DNA from 4 places in the Pseudomonas sp. 01L34 genome. Region 2 is predicted to be linked to each of the others. Evidence: predicted binding sites of a transcription regulator. Region 2 holds the regulator's gene; each other region holds the start of a gene.

The links. Region 2 encodes sigma-54, which starts transcription at its own class of promoters, with help from an activator protein. Its sites were predicted from a motif close to ANTGGCATNNANNTTGCTNT; they were not measured.
Region 1: the regulator sigma-54 is predicted to act here: its motif matches at 1,573-1,592, upstream of flgB (flagellar basal body rod protein FlgB).
Region 3: the regulator sigma-54 is predicted to act here: its motif matches at 1,816-1,835, upstream of glnA (glutamate--ammonia ligase).
Region 4: the regulator sigma-54 is predicted to act here: its motif matches at 2,622-2,641, upstream of AC1DQM_RS14035 (CmpA/NrtA family ABC transporter substrate-binding protein).

What each region holds. Positions count from the first base shown of each region.
Region 1 covers NZ_JBFTSX010000011.1:14,517-19,213, reverse strand. Annotated here, with positions in the region: gene flgD (flagellar hook assembly protein FlgD) at 1-659, opposite strand, end outside; gene flgC (flagellar basal body rod protein FlgC) at 676-1,119, opposite strand; gene flgB (flagellar basal body rod protein FlgB) at 1,123-1,530, opposite strand; gene cheR (protein-glutamate O-methyltransferase CheR) at 1,893-2,720, opposite strand; gene AC1DQM_RS27470 (chemotaxis protein CheV) at 2,767-3,699, opposite strand; gene flgA (flagellar basal body P-ring formation chaperone FlgA) at 3,781-4,542, shown strand.
Region 2 covers NZ_JBFTSX010000005.1:24,231-28,927, reverse strand. Annotated here, with positions in the region: gene lptC (LPS export ABC transporter periplasmic protein LptC) at 1-160, shown strand, start outside; gene lptA (lipopolysaccharide transport periplasmic protein LptA) at 147-692, shown strand; gene lptB (LPS export ABC transporter ATP-binding protein) at 692-1,417, shown strand; gene AC1DQM_RS15595 (RNA polymerase factor sigma-54) at 1,602-3,095, shown strand; gene hpf (ribosome hibernation-promoting factor, HPF/YfiA family) at 3,170-3,478, shown strand; gene ptsN (PTS IIA-like nitrogen regulatory protein PtsN) at 3,491-3,955, shown strand; gene rapZ (RNase adapter RapZ) at 3,958-4,697, shown strand, end outside.
Region 3 covers NZ_JBFTSX010000006.1:203,890-208,586, reverse strand. Annotated here, with positions in the region: gene typA (translational GTPase TypA) at 1-7, opposite strand, end outside; gene thiI (tRNA uracil 4-sulfurtransferase ThiI) at 147-1,601, opposite strand; gene glnA (glutamate--ammonia ligase) at 1,930-3,336, shown strand; gene AC1DQM_RS20000 (chorismate mutase) at 3,471-4,019, shown strand; gene AC1DQM_RS19995 (DUF4124 domain-containing protein) at 4,121-4,636, shown strand; gene AC1DQM_RS19990 (DUF4124 domain-containing protein) at 4,633-4,697, shown strand, end outside.
Region 4 covers NZ_JBFTSX010000004.1:446,734-451,430, forward strand. Annotated here, with positions in the region: gene rlmKL (bifunctional 23S rRNA (guanine(2069)-N(7))-methyltransferase RlmK/23S rRNA (guanine(2445)-N(2))-methyltransferase RlmL) at 1-458, opposite strand, end outside; gene rmf (ribosome modulation factor) at 990-1,205, shown strand; gene AC1DQM_RS14030 (quinone-dependent dihydroorotate dehydrogenase) at 1,513-2,532, opposite strand; gene AC1DQM_RS14035 (CmpA/NrtA family ABC transporter substrate-binding protein) at 2,759-3,970, shown strand; gene AC1DQM_RS14040 (ANTAR domain-containing response regulator) at 3,986-4,561, shown strand.

The DNA of each region.
Region 1 (4,697 bases), on a different contig from region 2:
AGCTCACCGCCGGTCTGGCTGATGGTCACGCTGTTGACGGTTGCCGGCAGGTAAGTAACCAGTGAGGTCGCTTTGCCGTCGTAGGTTGCGCTGGCAGAGAAGGAGTACGTGCCGGCCGCGGCGACTGCTCCGGCATCGTTTTTGCCGTCCCAGATGAAACTGGCGTTGCCAGCGCTCTGGCTGCCCATGTCGATGGTGCGGATGGTCTTGCCTTCGGCGTCACTGATTTTGAGCGTAACCGGGTTCGCCGACGCCGGCAGCACAACCGTACCGTTGAGGTTCTTGGAGGTGTCGACCACGGCTTTGCCGGTCTGCGCGATGACCGAACGGCCCACCAGCGAAGAAGCCTGCAGAGCTTGCGACGAGTTGTAGTTGCTGGCAATGCCGCTGACGGTGTCGTTCAGCGTGGTGATGCCTTCCAGACTACTGAACTGCGCCAACTGGGCTACGAACGCGCTGTTGTCCTGAGGATCGAGCGGGTTCTGGTTTTTCAGCTGGGTGACCAGCAGTTGCAGGAACGCATCCTTGCCCAATGCCTTGCTGCCGGTGGCACTGCTGGTCGCCGCGGAAAGACCATCACTGGTGGTCGTGGTCTTGACCGAAGAGTTGGCCAGGACATCCTTGAGGCTTACGCCGCTGGTGGTATCGGTAACACTCATCGAAAGTCGCCCCTTATCACTGACCGAGGGTCAGGACCTTCTGCATCATGGTTTTGGCGGTGTTCATCATTTCGGCGTTGGTCTGGAACGAACGGCTTGCGGAAATCATGTCGGCCATTTCTTCGACGACGTTGACGTTCGGGTAGTAGACGTAGCCCTTGGCATCGGCGGCCGGATGATTCGGCTCGTAGCGCGCTTCAAGGTTGCTCTGGTCTTCGACCACACCCAGCACTTGCACGCCTTGACCGGCCGCGTCCTGGTTCTGAAACAGCGAATCGCTGCCGCCGCTCTGGCCGCCCTGGAACATGGTGGCGAACACCGGGTGACGGGCGCGGTAGGTCTGGTCGATGCTCGACGAAACGGTCTCGGCGTTGGCGATGTTACTGGCAACGGTGTTCAAGCGAGTGGTCTGGGCACTCATGCCGCTACCGGCAATGTTGAAAACACTGGACAGGGACATGAATTACTCTCCGCGCAGGGCTGACACCAGCCCTTTGAATTTACTGTTGAGCAGGGTGAAGCTGGCCTGGAAGTTGACCGCGTTTTCCGCGTAGTTCGACTGTTCCAGTTGGGCGTCCACGGTGTTCTGGTCGATCGACGGTTGCATCGGCGTGCGATACATCAGCGACTCGTCGCCATTGCCCAGGCCTTCAGCTTCGATGTGACGGCTGTTGGTCATGCTCAAGGCGAACTTGCCGTTTTTGGTTTTCTCGTTCTGCTCGGCGAGCACTTTCGAGAAGTCCAGATCCCGAGCCTTGTAGTTCGGGGTGTCGGCGTTGGCGATGTTGTTGGCCAGGACTTCAGCACGCTGAGCGCGGAAGCCCAGGGCTTGTTCGTGGATACCGAGCGCTTTATCGAAGCTGATGCTCATGTCGGGAAACCTTCGGGTGACCTGATTTTTCGTAACGTGAACATAGCAAGCGGCGTGCCAATTCAAAAAAGCCCGTAAACCGGGGCTTTGCGAGCAGTAACGAGGCGGCAATGCCAGAAAAGCGGCAACCGATTTCCGCCGCCTGCCGCTTTTCTGCCGCTTTCCCAGGGCAACACCGATCAACTGTAGGAGCGAGGCTTGCCCGCGAAAACGGTCTGCCAGACAACAATCATCATTGACCGCCCCAACGCTTTCGCGGGCAAGCCTCGCTCCTACAGGTATTGGGGTGCCTATGAGAAACAAGCAGGCAAAAAAAACGGGAGCCCCTGAGGACTCCCGTTTTTTTGTATGCCGTCATCGAATCACTTCGCCTGGTAAATGATCCCCGGGCTGCACTGGACCATCTGGTAATGGTCCGGCAAACCGTTCAGCGCTTCGGACGCGCCAAGGAACAGATAACCGCCCGGCTTGAGCGTGCTGTGAATGCGCAACAGGATGTCTTTCTTCACCTCGGCGGAGAAGTAGATCAGCACGTTGCGGCAGAACACGATGTCGAACTTGCCCAGACTCGCGTAGCTGTCCAGCAAGTTGAACGAGCGAAACTCCACCCGACTCTTGATTGGTGCCTTGATGGCCCAGCGCCCCGGCCCCTTGGGGTCGAAGTAACGCTGAAGGCGCTCGGGCGACAGACCGCGACCGATGGCCAGGCTGTCGTACTCGCCGGTCTTGCAGTTGGTCAGCATGCTGCCGGACAGGTCGGTGGCAACGATCTGCACGCCCATCTTCAACTGGCCCATGTTGACCCGTTCGAACTCATCGATGGACATCGACAGCGAATACGGCTCCTGACCCGACGAACACGCCGCCGACCAGATCCGCAGGCGCTGACCGGGGCTGGCCTTGATCGCTTCAGGCAATACCTTGTTCTTCAAGACTTCAAACGGATAGGTGTCACGAAACCACAGGGTTTCGTTGGTCGTCATGGCATCCACCACCATCTCGCGCAAACCGCTGCGCGGCTGGGTCTGGATGCGCTGAACCAGCTCACCCAACGATTTGATGCCCTGCTGTTCCATCAGTTTGTTGAGACGGCTCGAGACCAGATATTGCTTGTTTTCACCGAGCAAAATGCCACAGGCTTTTTCCAGGAATACCCGGAACTGTTCGAAATCCAAATTACCCGTAGACAAAGATACCGCCTCTTAAATCGTGTTGACCGCCAGGGGCAGAAGGCCTCTAGCTGTTATCTGCTGCTTTGATCCGGTCGACTACCCGGGATGCCAGGTCATCAGGACGGAACTTGGCCAGGAAGTCATCGGCACCGACCTTCTTGACCATCGCCTGATTGAACACTCCCGACAACGAAGTATGCAGGATGATATGGAGCTTTTGCATGCGCGGATCGGCGCGGATCTCGGCCGTCAGGGTGTACCCGTCCATCTCCGGCATCTCGATGTCGGAGATCATCATCAGGAACTCTTCTTCCGGCTTCTTCCCCTCGTCAACCAGCTTGCGCAGGTAATCCAGCGCTTGCCGGCCGTCGTTCAACGCCACCACTTCGACACCGATCGTTTGCAGGCAACGGGTCACCTGCTTGCGTGCCACCGACGAGTCGTCGACCGTCAATACGCGCAAAGAGAGCGCCTTGTGCTGGGTCTCAACATCGACCACGCCCACCGAAATCGCTTCCGGCGTCGGCGCCACTTCCGCCAGCACCTTCTCGACGTCGATGATTTCGACTAACTGGTTGTCGACCCGAGTCACAGCCGTCAGGTAGTGATCGCGCCCCGTGCCCTTGGGTGGCGGATGAATCTCCTCCCAGTTCATGTTGACGATGCGCTCCACCGACCGAACCAGGAAACCCTGGGTCTTGGTGTTGTACTCCGTGATGATCACGAAGGGATTGCTCTGGTCCAGCAACCGACCGGCACCGGTCGCCATCGCCAGATCCAGGATCGGAATGGTTGCCCCCCGAATATTCGCCACACCGCACACGACAGGACTGGACTTGGGCATCAGGGTCAGCTTGGGGCATTGCAGCACCTCGCGAACCTTGAACACGTTGATCCCATACAGCTGCTGGCCGTCGAGACGGAACAACAACAGCTCAAGGCGATTCTGCCCTACCAGTTGCGTGCGCTGGTTCACCGAATCCATTACACCAGCCATGCCCAGACTCCTACACCAACGCTAAGTGTGTTGCGACGCACATTCATCACGAAACGGCACGGCGCTTGCTTTTTAACTCTTATGAACACAGAACCGACATTTTTCCGACACCTGACATCAACCTGCCGCAGATTGCTCTGCGCGATGTCGGCCGCTTGCCTGTTCAACGCTGGCAGCCCTGCCCTTGCTGATACGGTTACCTTGCCTGACATGCTTATCGGCGTCACCCAGGGCTTTCTTGAATTCACCGTAGAGGACTATCTGGCCACCAGTCAAACGCAAGGTCGCTACGAAATCCAGGTCAACCAGCTCGATCCGCGCCTGCGCATGCCTATGTGCGACAAGGAATTGACAGCCACCCTCGAGAGCCCGGCAAGGCCTCTGGGACGGGTCACGGTCAAGGTTCGCTGCGATGGCGCCTCGCCCTGGACGGTCTTCGTGCCCGCTCAAGTGAAGCTGTTTCGCGACATTGTGACGACCACTCGTCCGCTCAAGCGCACAGGGATTATCGAACCTCAGGACGTAACCCTGCGCGAGCGTGATATCAGCCTGATAAATCAGGGGTTTTTGACTTCCGTCGATCAGGCTATCGGGCAAAAACTTACCCGACCAATGGTCGCCGATCAGATCATTACGCTGGTGCATCTCGAACAGGCGGAAGTGGTTCGCAAGGGCGACCAGGTGGTGATTACCGCCCGCAGTGGTACGCTCAGTGTGCGCATGCCGGGTGAAGCGCTGTCCAACGGCGGCCTGAGGGAACAGATTCGCGTGAAAAACCTTAACTCCCAGCGGGTCATCAAGGCGCAAGTCACAGCGCCCGGCCAGGTGGAAGTGGCCATGTAAGGGCTCTGTGTTTGTGAAGTGATGGCGCACCGCCTGGCGGTTGCCTAAACTGTGCCGCATGCAGGGCATGCGCTGGCGCATGCGAGCTCATTGATAAATGGGCCTAAAGTTTTTCGGGGAATCGCCGAAAACATGGCAAGCGTCCAAATATCCAG
Region 2 (4,697 bases):
TATGACAGTGTTCCCGCAGCAGCAATATGCGCAGACCGATCAACCCGTTAGAATCGACGGCGCCGGCGGTGTATCGACAGGCAACGGAATGAAAGCGTACTTGAAAGAAAGCAGGATACACCTGCTATCGAACGTAAGAGGACAGTATGAGGCTCGTTAAAACCCTCCCTATTTTGCTCAGTCTGAGCGCAGCACTGGGAAGCGTGAGCGCCTGGGCTCTGCCGACCGATCAAGCGCAGCCTATCCGCATCCAGGCCGACGACGCCCAACTGGACGACAAGAACGGTGTTGCCACCTATAAAGGTGATGTGATCATCACTCAGGGCTCGATGATCGTTAAGGGCAACACCGTGACCATCACCCGCACGCCAACAGGCGAGATCGATGTGGTGACCTCGGTGGGCAACCTCGCCTACTTCGAGCAACTGCAGACCGCTGGCGACACCAAGCCTGTTCAGGGTTGGGGCGTGACCATCCAATATCACGCCGCGCAAAACCGCGTCGTACTGATCGACAAGGCCAAAGTTGTCGACAAGGACAACAACGTCACCCAGGGCGAAAAAATCGTCTATGACACGATCAAGAAACTCGCCAGCGCCGGTCGCGCCACGGGCAGCAAGGTCACCGAGACACGTCCGCGTATCGACATGGTGATCCAGCCGAAGAAGAAAACCGACGAGAAAACCCAGTAATGGCAACTCTGAAAGCTCAGCATCTGGCCAAGAGCTACAAGAGCCGCCAGGTCGTGCGTGACGTCAGCCTGTCCATCGACAGCGGCCAGATCGTCGGCCTGCTTGGCCCCAACGGCGCCGGCAAAACCACCTGTTTTTACATGATCGTGGGTCTGGTACAGGCCGATCAGGGTCGCGTACTGATCGATGACCTGGACGTCAGCCACCAGCCGATGCACGGTCGCGCGAAGGCCGGTATCGGCTATCTTCCGCAAGAAGCGTCGATCTTCCGCAAGCTGTCGGTGACCGACAATATCATGGCCATCCTCGAGACCCGCAAGGAGCTCGACAAGGCCGGTCGCCGCAAAGAGCTGGAAAGCCTGCTGCAGGAATTTCACATCCACCACATTCGTGACAGCCTTGGCATGAGCCTGTCCGGTGGTGAACGCCGTCGGGTGGAAATCGCCCGGGCACTGGCCACCAACCCGAAATTCATCCTCCTCGACGAACCCTTCGCCGGCGTGGACCCGATCTCGGTGGGCGACATCAAGCAGATCATCCACCACCTCAAGGCCAAAGGCATTGGCGTGCTGATCACTGACCACAACGTCCGTGAAACCCTGGACATCTGCGAAACCGCCTACATCGTCAACGATGGCCAGCTGATCGCTGAAGGCGACTCCGCCACCATCCTGGCCAACGAACTGGTCAAGGAAGTGTATCTGGGCCATGAGTTCCGCCTGTAAGCGCTGAGGTGCCTGGCCAGTCGCCTTGGTGCTCATATCAATAAAAAATCAATAGTTTTTTATTGTTACAGCGCTCTAGGCAAACACTTCAGTTTCAGGCATATAATTTGCTTATGTTTGGCGCTTCGGCGCCCTGTAGTGGATGGCGCATGTGCGCCGGCGAATAAGGTGTTAAGCCCCTGCCATGAAACCATCGCTAGTCTTGAGAATGGGCCAGCAGCTGACGATGACACCGCAGCTGCAACAGGCCATCCGCCTGCTCCAATTGTCGACCCTGGACCTGCAACAGGAAATCCAGGAGGCCCTGGAGTCCAATCCGATGCTCGAACGCCAGGAAGAAGGCGACGACTTCGATAACGCAGACCCCTTGGCCGACAAAGCCGAACAGCAACCCAACACCGACATTCAGGAACCCTCCTACCAGGAAACCGCCCCGACGGTGGATAACCTTGAGGAAGGCGACTGGAACGAGCGCATTCCCAACGAATTGCCTGTCGATACCGCCTGGGAAGACGTCTACCAGACCAGCGCCAGCAGCCTGCCGAGCAACGATGACGACGAGTGGGATTTCACCACCCGTACTTCGGCCGGTGAAAGCCTGCAAAGCCATTTGCTCTGGCAACTGAACCTGGCACCGATGTCCGACACCGATCGCCTGATCGCCGTGACCCTGATCGACTGCATCAACAATCAGGGCTATCTGGACGAAACCCTCGAGGAAATCCTCGAGGCCTTCGATCCGGAACTGGACATCGAACTGGACGAAATCGAAGCCGTCCTGCACCGCATCCAGCAATTCGAGCCCGCCGGTATCGGCGCCCGCAACCTCGGTGAATGCCTGCTGCTGCAACTGCGCCAACTGCCCGCCAAGACCCCTTGGCTGACCGAGGCCAAGCGCCTGGTCACCGATTACATCGACCTGCTCGGCAGCCGCGACTACAGCCAGCTGATGCGCCGCATGAAGCTCAAGGAAGATGAACTGCGCCAGGTGATCGAACTGGTCCAGAGCCTCAACCCGCGCCCGGGGTCGCAAATCGAGTCCACCGAAGCCGAATACGTCGTTCCCGACGTGATCGTGCGCAAGGACAACGAGCGCTGGCTGGTGGAACTGAACCAGGAGTCGGTGCCGCGCCTGCGGGTCAACGCCCAATATGCCGGCTTCGTACGCCGCGCCGATACCAGCGCTGACAACACCTTCATGCGTAATCAGTTGCAGGAGGCTCGCTGGTTCATCAAGAGCCTGCAAAGCCGCAACGAAACCCTGATGAAAGTGGCCACCCAGATCGTCGAGCATCAACGCGGCTTCCTGGAGTACGGCGACGAGGCCATGAAACCGCTGGTGCTGCATGACATCGCTGAAGCGGTGGGCATGCACGAATCGACGATTTCACGGGTGACCACGCAAAAATTCATGCATACCCCACGGGGCATCTATGAACTGAAATACTTTTTTTCCAGCCACGTCAGCACCTCCGAAGGCGGTGAATGCTCGTCTACGGCGATCCGCGCGATCATCAAAAAACTGGTTGCCGCGGAAAATCAGAAAAAGCCGTTGAGTGACAGCAAGATCGCTGGTTTACTGGAGGCACAAGGCATTCAGGTGGCTCGCCGCACCGTCGCCAAGTACCGCGAATCCCTGGGAATCGCGCCTTCGAGCGAACGCAAGCGGTTGATGTAGAGCCACGCCACAGCGTTCCAGTGGTAGATCATCGGATCTACCGCTTTATGCACTGGCAACGAAGGAGAAGCTGTATGCAAGTCAACATCAGTGGACACCAACTGGAAGTGACCGAACCTCTTCGCACCTACATCGGCGAAAAACTCGAACGATTAGAGAGGCATTTCGACAAGATCACCAACGTGCAGGTCACGATGACGGTCGAGAAGCTCAAGCAGAAAATCGAAGCCACGCTGCATATTCCCGGCAATGAGGTGGTCGCTAACGCGGAACATACCGATATGTACGCAGCGATCGACGCACTGACCGACAAGCTGGATAAACAACTCAAAAAGCATAAGGAAAAGACCCAGAGCCTCCTCCAGGGCGCGACCGGTCGTTAACACTCCCAACCCATGATCCGACTTGAAAGCATCCTGACCCCCGGCCGTTCCCTGGTGAACGTGCCGGGCGGCAGTAAAAAGAAAGCCCTCGAGCAAATTGCCAACCTCATCCATCGCGAAGTGCCGGATCTGGCCATGCAGGATGTCTTCGAGAGTCTGGTCGCCCGTGAAAAACTCGGTTCCACCGGCTTTGGCAACGGTATCGCCATCCCCCACTGCCGTCTCAAGGGCTGCGGATCGCCCATCAGTGCCTTGATGCACCTGGATGCACCCATCGATTTCGACGCCATCGACGGCGCTCCGGTTGACCTGCTGTTTGTACTGCTGGTCCCCGAAGCCGCCACCGATGCGCACCTGGAGTTGCTGCGCCAGATCGCCAGCATGCTTGATCGCAAGGAAGTGCGTGAAAAACTGCGCAGCGCCCCGAGCAACGAAGCCTTGTATCAGGTTGTCCTGGACGAGCAAAACGGTCACTAATCATGCGCCTGATCATCGTCAGCGGCCGCTCCGGCTCAGGTAAAAGCACTGCCCTTGATGTTCTCGAGGACAACGGCTACTACTGCATCGACAACCTGCCGGCCGGTCTGTTGCCGGAACTGGCCGAACGCGCACTGATTCACACCGAACTGGCACAACCGCTGGTGGCCGTGTCCATCGATGCACGCAACTTGCCGAGCCACCTGTCACGGTTTCCCGAATTGCTGGAAGAAGTCCGCAGCCGGCATATCCAGTGCGATGTGCTGTATCTGGACGCCGATGAAGAGACCCTGCTCAAACGATTTTCGGAAACCCGCCGCCGTCACCCGCTGAGCAGTGCCAATCGCTCGCTGGCGGAGGCGATAGAGGATGAAACCAATCTGCTGGGGCCGATCGCCGACCTGGCCGACCTCAAGGTCAACACCACCAATCTGAACCTGTATCAGCTGCGCGATACCATCAAGCTGCGCCTGCTGAATCAGCCGGAGCCCGGTACTGCGTTTCTGGTGGAGTCTTTCGGGTTCAAGCGTGGCATGCCGGTGGACGCCGATCTGGTGTTCGACGTGCGCTGCCTGCCCAACCCCTACTGGAAGCCGGAGCTACGAGCTCAATCCGGGCTCGATCAACCGGTGGCCGACTACCTGGCGGCGCAGCCGGATGTCGAGGAAATGTTCCAGGACATTTCCTCCTACCTGCTCAAGTGGCTGCCCCGCTTTGCCGCCAGCAACCGCGCCTATGTCAC
Region 3 (4,697 bases), on a different contig from region 2:
CGATCACTTGTGTATCTCGATCAGAGGATTCGGTGTGCTGACAAGTCTTGGCAGCGATTAACAGTAGCGTCCGTACAAGCCGTTACAACTTGACGGTGGCATCGGGGGGCCGGTGACGCAGGCCACAGGCAAACAGCCCCGGGCACTTAGCTCGGTCGATAAACGCGCACATTGGCATGCCCCTCACTGAGCAAATGGTGGGCATGCAGGCGACTCATCACGCCTTTGTCGCAATACAGCAGGTACTGGCGAGTAGGGTCCAGTTCCTTGAAACGAGCGTTCAGTGCATAAAACGGCATCGTCTGTACCTCGATACCAGGAAGCTCCAGCGGGTCGTCTTCGGCGGCATCCGGGTGACGGATATCGATGATGATCTGGCCCGCCAGCGCTTCGCTGACTTCTTCAATCTGCAAGTCCTGGCCCAATTCGTCGATCACCCGATCGATCGGCACCAGTTTGGCGTTCTCGAGCGCGCGCTCAAGGACTGCCATGTCGAATTCTTTCTCTTCGTGCTCCACGCGGTAGCGCTTGGCCGCCGTCTTCGGATTGACCGAGATGACCCCGCAGTACTCCGGCATGTGCCGGGCGAAATCGGCGGTGCCGATCTCGTTGGCCGTGTCGATGATGTCCTGCTTGTGACTGGCGATCAGTGGACGCAAGACCAGCTTGTCGGTTACGCAGTCGATCACGGACAGGTTCGGCAACGTCTGGCTCGACACCTGGGAGATCGCCTCACCCGTGACCAGCGCTTCGATGTGCAGTCGATCGGCAATTCGGGAAGCAGCGCGCAACATCATACGCTTCAAAACTACACCCATATGACTGTTATCGACTTTCCCGAGAATTTCTCCCAGAACTTCCTCGAACGGCACACTGACAAATAACACGCGTTGGGAGCTGCCGTACTTCTTCCAGATGAAGTGCGCGACTTCCATGACGCCCAATTCGTGGGCGCGTCCGCCCAGGTTGAAGAAGCAGAAGTGGCTCATCAGCCCGCGGCGCATGATCTGGTAGGCCGCAACGGTGGAATCGAAGCCGCCGGACATCAGTACAAGCGTCTGTTCCAGGGCCCCGAGCGGATAACCGCCGATGCCGTTGTGCTGGCTGTGGATCACGAACAACCGTTGGTCGCGAACTTCGATACGGACTTCGATTTCGGGCTTTTTCAGGTCGATTCCGGCGGCACCACACTGACGGCGCAACTGGCTGCCGACATATTTCTCGATGTCTATCGAACTGAATGGGTGCTTGCCGGCGCGCTTGCAGCGCACCGAGAAAATCTTCCCGGCCAGCGCATCGCCGTAGTGCTGCTTGCACTTCTCGACGATGTCGTCGAAGTCGCCCAGCGGGTACTCGTCGATCTGCAAAAAGTGCGCGATGCCCGGCGTGCAAGTCAGGCGCTCGCCCATCTCTTTCAGGACCTTGGGGTCGCTGACGCGGGTTTCCAGCTCGAGATTGTCCCACACACCGTTCACCACCACGGCCGGGTCCAGGTCGCGGAGCACGGTACGGATGTTTTTGGCCAACTGGCGGATGAAACGCATCCGTACCGGGCGGCTCTTGATGGTGATCTCGGGGAAGACTTTTACGATTAGTTTCATGAAAACAGCGCGCGCAGGGCCAGCCGAAAAAGGGGGGCGCGGATTATAGCGGAAATTGCTCAAGGTTTAACCAGTTAATGTGCAGAAGGTTTTGCATGCACCAAAACAGGTCATTTATGGAAATCGACGCTACATTACAGGGCGATATTTTGCGCTTTATGGTGCGCCGCCCCCTTGCAAGCGTGATATTGGGGCAAAAAACCCATGATGAGGCACTGGCATGCAATTTGCTCCCTTGTGAGGCAGGTTGCCATGGCAGAGTATTCGCGCCGGCATCACCCACATTTAAGGGCATCCATTACTAGCCCTAAGCCACCCGGAGGACACTATGTCGAAGTCGGTTCAACTCATCAAAGATCATGACGTCAAGTGGATTGATCTGCGCTTCACGGACACCAAAGGCACTCAGCACCACGTGACCATGCCGGCTCGCGATGCGCTGGATGAAGCTTTCTTCGAAGAAGGCAAAATGTTCGACGGTTCCTCCATCGCTGGCTGGAAAGGCATCGAAGCTTCCGACATGATCCTGATGCCGGACGACACCACTGCCGTTCTCGACCCGTTCACCGAAGAGCCGACCCTGATCCTGGTTTGCGACGTGATCGAGCCTTCGACCATGCAAGGCTACGACCGTGACCCACGGGCGATCGCCAAGCGTGCCGAGGAATACCTGAAGTCGACCGGTATCGGCGACACCGTATTTGTGGGTCCAGAGCCTGAGTTCTTCATCTTCGACGAAGTGAAGTTCAAGTCCGACATCTCCGGCTCGATGTTCAAAATCTACTCCGAACAAGGTTCGTGGATGTCCGACCAGGACGTGGAAGGCGGCAACAAAGGCCACCGTCCAGGCGTCAAAGGCGGCTACTTCCCGGTTCCGCCGTTCGACCACGACCACGAAATCCGTACCTCCATGTGCAACGCCATGGAAGAAATGGGCCTGACCATCGAAGTTCACCACCACGAAGTGGCGACTGCCGGTCAGAACGAAATCGGCGTGAAGTTCAACACCCTGGTTGCCAAGGCTGACGAAGTTCAGACCCTGAAATACTGCGTACACAACGTAGCTGACGCATACGGCCGCACCGCGACCTTCATGCCTAAGCCGCTGTACGGCGACAACGGTTCGGGTATGCACGTTCACCTGTCCATCGCCAAAGATGGCAAGAACACCTTCGCTGGCGAAGGCTATGCCGGCCTGTCCGACACCGCTCTGTACTTCATCGGCGGTATCATCAAGCACGGTAAGGCTCTGAACGGCTTCACCAACCCGTCGACCAACTCCTACAAGCGTCTGGTCCCAGGCTTCGAAGCTCCAGTGATGCTGGCCTACTCGGCCCGCAACCGTTCCGCTTCGATCCGTATTCCTTACGTGTCCAGCCCTCGCGCTCGCCGTATCGAAGCCCGCTTCCCGGATCCGGCAGCTAACCCGTACCTGGGCTTCGCTGCACTGTTGATGGCTGGCCTGGACGGCATCCAGAACAAGATCCACCCTGGCGATGCAGCTGACAAAAACCTGTACGACCTGCCGCCTGAAGAGGCGAAAGAGATCCCACAAGTTTGCGGCAGCCTGAAAGAAGCCCTGGAAGAGCTGGACAAAGGTCGTGCGTTCCTGACCAAAGGCGGCGTTTTCAGCGACGACTTCATCGACGCTTACATCGCTCTGAAAAGCGAAGAAGAAATCAAGGTTCGTACCTTCGTACACCCACTGGAATATGAGCTGTACTACAGCTGCTGATCCGGTAGCGCTGCACTACGCAGCGTGACAAAAGAGAGGCCTCCTTCGGGAGGCCTTTTTTGTGGGCGAACGTCTGTCATCGAATGCCCGGTTGCGTGCATCATGGCCTTCACCCGATAAAGTCGAGATCCTCCATGCGCCTACGCTCATCCCTTGCCTTGCTCACTGCCCTGCTGGCCAACAGCGCTTTCGCCAGCCCGGCACCTGCCGCCCTCGCCCCACTGCTTGGCACCATCGAGGAGCGCCTGGCGATTGCCGATCAAGTCGCGTTGAGCAAATGGGACAGCGGTAAACCCGTCGAGGACCGTCAGCGCGAGCGTGATGTGATTGCCGGCGCCGTTGCCCTGGCACCTGCTTATAAATTGAGCAACGAAGCCGTCGAACAGTTCTTCTCGGCGCAGATCGAGGCCAACAAACTGGTGCAATACGCGCATTTGTCTGACTGGCATGCGCAAGGCAAGGCACCCGACGATCCTCGCCCCGACCTCGTCGGGCAGATCCGCCCGCAACTTGATCAGTTACAAAAACGCCTGCTGCAACAACTGGCCGATTTCAGCCCTTATCGCAACGACCCGCAGTGCCCGTCCTGGCTGGCCAAGGCCAATAAAACCGGCACCCAAGTATCTCTGCGCGAGCTCGCCAAGGTACGCGCCAGCGCTGAGTTGTGCAGCGCCAGCCGCTGAGCCGGCCTGCCGACATGCGCTGATGTGCTCTATGCTCAGCGCTTAGTCGCCACGAACGGAACAGGGCCGGACACTTGCCCAACGGCCAATGGAAGCCTGCAATGCGCTCATTGTTGTTATGCCTGCTCGTACTGATCGCCCTGCCCGCCGCTGCGCAGATCTATAAGTACACCGACGCCAATGGCAACACCGCCTACAGCAATCAGCCGCCCGACGGCGTCAAAGCCCGGCCGGTCGAATTGCCACCGCTCAACAGCGTCGAGCGTCAGTCGCCCAGCGAACCCGTAGCACCGCCGCAAGCCAGTAGCCGTGACCAACCGCACAGCGCCTATCAGGTGCTGGAGCTGAGCGGCCTGCCCACCGAAGAAGCCTTGCGCGCCAACGACGGCACGTTCACCGTCAGCGTATTGATCAATCCACGCCTGCAAGGCACTCATCGATTGAGGCTGTTACTGGACGGTCAACCCTACGGCCAGCCGAGCAACGTGCCGACCCTGCAACTAGTGAACATCGACCGTGGCGAACATAACCTTGCGGTTCAGGTGATCGACGGGCAAAACGTCGTGCAACAGAGCCCCACCGTGACGCTCACCGTGCAACGGGTGCATAAACCTTGAGGGCCTGGCTGTTGATCGCGTGCCTGGTCAGCCTGCCGGCGATGGCCGAGGTCTTCACATA
Region 4 (4,697 bases), on a different contig from region 2:
AGGATGGCTTCGCCACGGTCCAGACGCAGGTGAACGCGCAGGTCGGGGTTGAGCTTGTCGATGGACGGGCGATCGCCTTGCGGGGTGCGCAGTTTGTCGACGATGGCATCCTTGACCTTCAAGGCGCCAAAGTGCGTGTTGTCGATGCCAGAGCCGTGACCGCTGAATTCGACGGCCAGGGTGCCGTCGTTGAGCATGTGGTCTTGCCAATCGATATCCAGCACGCCGTGATAGAGATCTTCGGCGTCCTTCATCGGGAAGCGCTTGAGCACCAACAGCACCCGGTTCGCCAGACGCGACCACAGGCACAGGCGATAAGCGGTTTCCATGGTGGCCATGCCGCGCACAGCCGAGGTGTGCTCGCGTGCTTCCTCAAGGCCAAGCCCGACGGCTTCCTCGATGAGCAGACCTTCAAGGCCTTTGGGGCAAGTGAGGAAGAGTTCGAAACGATCGGACATGGTAATTCCAGAGCCTTTAGCTAAGTGAACCGGCAACGCGTTGCCGATCCGGTTTTCAATCAGGCGTTTTTCTAACAGAACGCCCGCGTGGCACGAAGGTGTGCCGTCCCACCCTGACTGCTCGGGTTAAAAGAGCTTAGATGCCAGGGCAGATAAAAAAGTTGATGAAACAAAATGTCATAAGTCGACCCTTCGTCGAATAATACCCAAGAGCAACGGGTGTCATTCTCGTTAAGGCGCAACCCCCAGCATCCCAGCGAAGGGCCGATCATACCGGGCTTTGGCCAATCAACACGGCACAAATATCGTGTTACTTATGGCCATACCATCTTTATGGTTACGTTCTTATGACAAAACGGTCATTCCCTCGATGTGACGCATTGGTTAGAACTCCACTCAGGTTGACGTCGCAACGGCGTCAACACCTTGGCTCGCGACGCCGGCAGCGAGCCACCAACGGCAGAATTTTTCTGCCTGACCTCGATTGAGGTCGACGCGATACATACAGTCAACAAGTGAGGGAAACACCCTATGAGAAGACTTAAGCGTGATCCGTTGGAAAGAGCATTTTTGCGCGGATATCAATATGGCGTTGGTGGTAAATCCCGTGAGCTTTGCCCTTTTACTCTACCGTCGGTACGCCAAGCCTGGATCAATGGCTGGCGAGAAGGACGCGGCGACAATTGGGACGGTATGACCGGCACTGCGGGAATCCACAGACTCAACGAACTTCACGCCGTCGGCTAATACAGGGCACACACTCCGACACGACAATCTGATTACGCTACGACTTAACCACGCACGTCCTATCCGGACGGCGGGCTTCGGCCCAGGGGCTCCTTCGGGGAGCCCTTTTTTATGCCTGCTCCAAATTCAGCGAAGAAACCATTGTGGCGAGGGGGCTTGCCCCCGTTGGGCTGCGAAGCGGCCCCAAAACCAGGCAACGCGGTGAATCAGAGAGAACATGGACACAGGGTTTACGACTGCTTCGCAGCTGAACGGGGGCAAGCCCCCTCGCCACAAAAGCCCTCAGCACAATGCCCCTACACTGTCTTCAGCGCAGCGCGGCGATGGCATCTACCGATTCACGAATCAGTGCCGGGCCTTTATAGATAAAGCCCGAATAGATCTGCACCAGGCTCGCACCCGCAGTGATTTTCTCAGCCGCGTGCTTGCCTTCGGTGATACCGCCCACGGCGATGATCGGCAAGCGACCGGCCAGTTCCGCCGCCAGCACCTTCACGGTGTGGGTGCTCTTGTCGCGAACCGGGGCGCCGGACAATCCGCCCGCCTCGTCACCGTGCTCCAGGCCTTCGACGCCGACGCGGCTCAGGGTGGTGTTGGTGGCGATCACCGCATCCATCCCGGTTTCGATCAACGCCTGGGCGACTTGAGCGGTTTCTTCATCGCTCATGTCCGGTGCGATCTTGATCGCCAAAGGCACATGTTTGCCGTGGCGCAGGGCCAATTCCGCCCGGCGCGTGGCCAGGTCGGCAAGCAATTGCTTGAGCGAATCGCCGAATTGCAGGCTGCGCAGGCCCGGTGTGTTCGGCGAGCTGACATTGACCGTCACGTAGCTGGCGTGTGCATAGACCTTGTCCAGGCAGATCAGGTAGTCGTCAACCGCACGTTCAACCGGCGTATCAAAGTTCTTGCCGATATTGATACCCAGCACGCCCTTGTACTTGGCTGCCGCCACGCGAGCGAGCAAGTGATCGACGCCGAGGTTGTTGAAACCCATGCGGTTGATGATCGCCTCGGCTTGCGGCAAGCGGAAAATCCGTGGTTTCGGATTACCCGGTTGCGGACGCGGGGTAATGGTACCGATTTCGACGAAACCGAAACCCAGTTGGGCAAACCCGTCGATCGCCGCGCCGTTCTTGTCCAGACCGGCCGCCAGACCGACCGGGTTCGGGAATTCCAGGCCCATGACCGTCACCGGCATTTTCGCCGGTGCCTTGCACAGTAAGCCGTTGAGGCCCAAACGCCCGCCCGCGCCGATCAGGTCCAGGGACAGATCGTGGGAGGTTTCCGGGGAAAGTTTGAACAGCAGCTGACGGGCCAGGGTGTACATGGGCAGGCTTGACTCGGGTGGCGATGAGAGGCGGCGATTATAGCCGCGCATCGAGTCCACAGGCGAGGCGCACGACAAAATCAGCCAGCGATGGCATATGCCTTGCACCAACATGATCATCAGCACTCATGCCAACGACGGAATGAGTGGAAGGACAATGGCGTCGTCACCGGCTCTGCTCGCGCAGAGGCCATGGGACGACGTTTTTTTTGGAAGGTGCAAATCGATGAATGAACCATCAGCCGGCCCACTGGCCTGGGTCAACGGCAGCGATGCCCCGGAAAAAACCGAAATAAACCTTGGCTTCATGGCTCTGAGCGACTGCGCCTCAGTGGTGGTCGCCGCCACCCAGGGCTTCGCCCAGCCTTACGGTCTGACCCTGAACCTCAAGCGCCAGTCGTCCTGGGCCAACCTGCGGGACAAACTGGTCAGCGGCGAACTCGACGCCGCCCACAGCCTGTACGGCCTGATTTACGCCGTGCATCTGGGCATCGGCGGCGTAGCCTCCACCGATATGGCTGTGCTCATGGGCCTGAACCAGAATGGCCAGAGCATCAACCTCTCCCACGGCTTGCAGGCCTTGGGCGTGACCAGTCCTGAAGCACTGGACCATCACGTGCACCAAAGTCGCCCAAAACTGACCTTCGCCCAGACATTTCCCACAGGCACCCACGCCATGTGGCTGTATTACTGGCTGGCGAGCCAGGGCATTCATCCGTTGCAGGATGTCGACAGCGTGGTGGTGCCGCCGCCACAAATGGTCGCGCACCTGCAAGCCGGGCGCATCGACGGGTTCTGCGTCGGCGAACCGTGGGCTGCCAGTGCGGTGCGACAGAATCTCGGTTTCACCATGGCCACCACTCAGACCATCTGGCCCGACCACCCGGAAAAAGTCCTCGGCTGCACCCGCGCCTTCGTCGAGCAATACCCCAATACCGCCCGGGCCCTGGTGATGGCGATCCTCGAGGCCAGCCGCTTCATCGAAGCCAGCCGCGAAAATCGCCGCAGCACCGCGCAACTGTTGAGCGCCCCCGAATACCTCGATGCCCCGCTCGATTGCATCGAACCGCGCTTGCTCGGCGACTATACCGACGGCCTGGGCAATCACTGGCAAGACCCGCATGCGATGCGTTTCCACAGTGGCGGCGAGGTCAATCTGCCGTATTTGTCCGACGGCATGTGGTTCATGACCCAGTTCCGTCGCTGGGGCTTGTTGCGCGACGACCCGGATTACCTCCGCGTGGCCCGTCAGGTCCAGCAACTAGACTTATACCGTGAGGCCGCCACCGCTGTCGGCGTGCCCGCCCAGGCTCAGGAAATGCGCAGTAGTCAACTGATCGACGGCAAAGTCTGGGACGGTTCGGACCCGGCCGGCTATGCCCGCAGCTTCACGCTGCACGCCATGAGCGACAGCGCTCCCCTTCTCGCCAGCCGCTGACAGGAGCCTGCGAATATGTTGCGTATCCTGCTGATCAATGACACCGCGAAAAAAGTCGGGCGTCTGAAAGCGGCCCTGACCGAAGCCGGGTTCGAAGTCATCGACGAGTCCGGCCTGACCATTGACCTGCCCGCGCGCGTCGAAACGGTGCGTCCGGACGTGATTCTGATCGATACCGAGTCACCGAGCCGCGATGTGATGGAACAAGTGGTGCTGGTTACTCGCGACCAACCACGACCAATCGTGATGTTCACCGACGAGCACGATCCCGGCGTGATGCGCCAGGCGATCAAGTCCGGCGTCAGTGCCTACATCGTCGAAGGCATTCACGCACAACGCTTGCAGCCGATTCTCGACGTGGCCATGGCTCGCTTTGAAAGCGATCAGGCCCTGCGCGCGCAACTGCACGCCCGCGACCAGCAACTGGCCGAGCGCAAGCGCATCGAGCTGGCCAAGGGGCTGCTGATGAAGATGAAGGACTGCAACGAAGAAGAGGCCTACACCCTGATGCGCCGCCAGGCCATGAGCCGCCAGCAGAAGCTGATACAGGTGGCGGAGCAAATCATTGCCATGAGTGAACTGTTGGGTTGATCCGATCATTGTGGCGAGGGGGCTCGCCCCCGTTGGGCTGCGAAGCGGCCCCTTGCATTCCTTCAGAAGACTTCGCAAACAGGTCTTGCGACGGCTTCGCCGCCGAACGGGGTGATGCGGCGGTCCGACAAGCCCC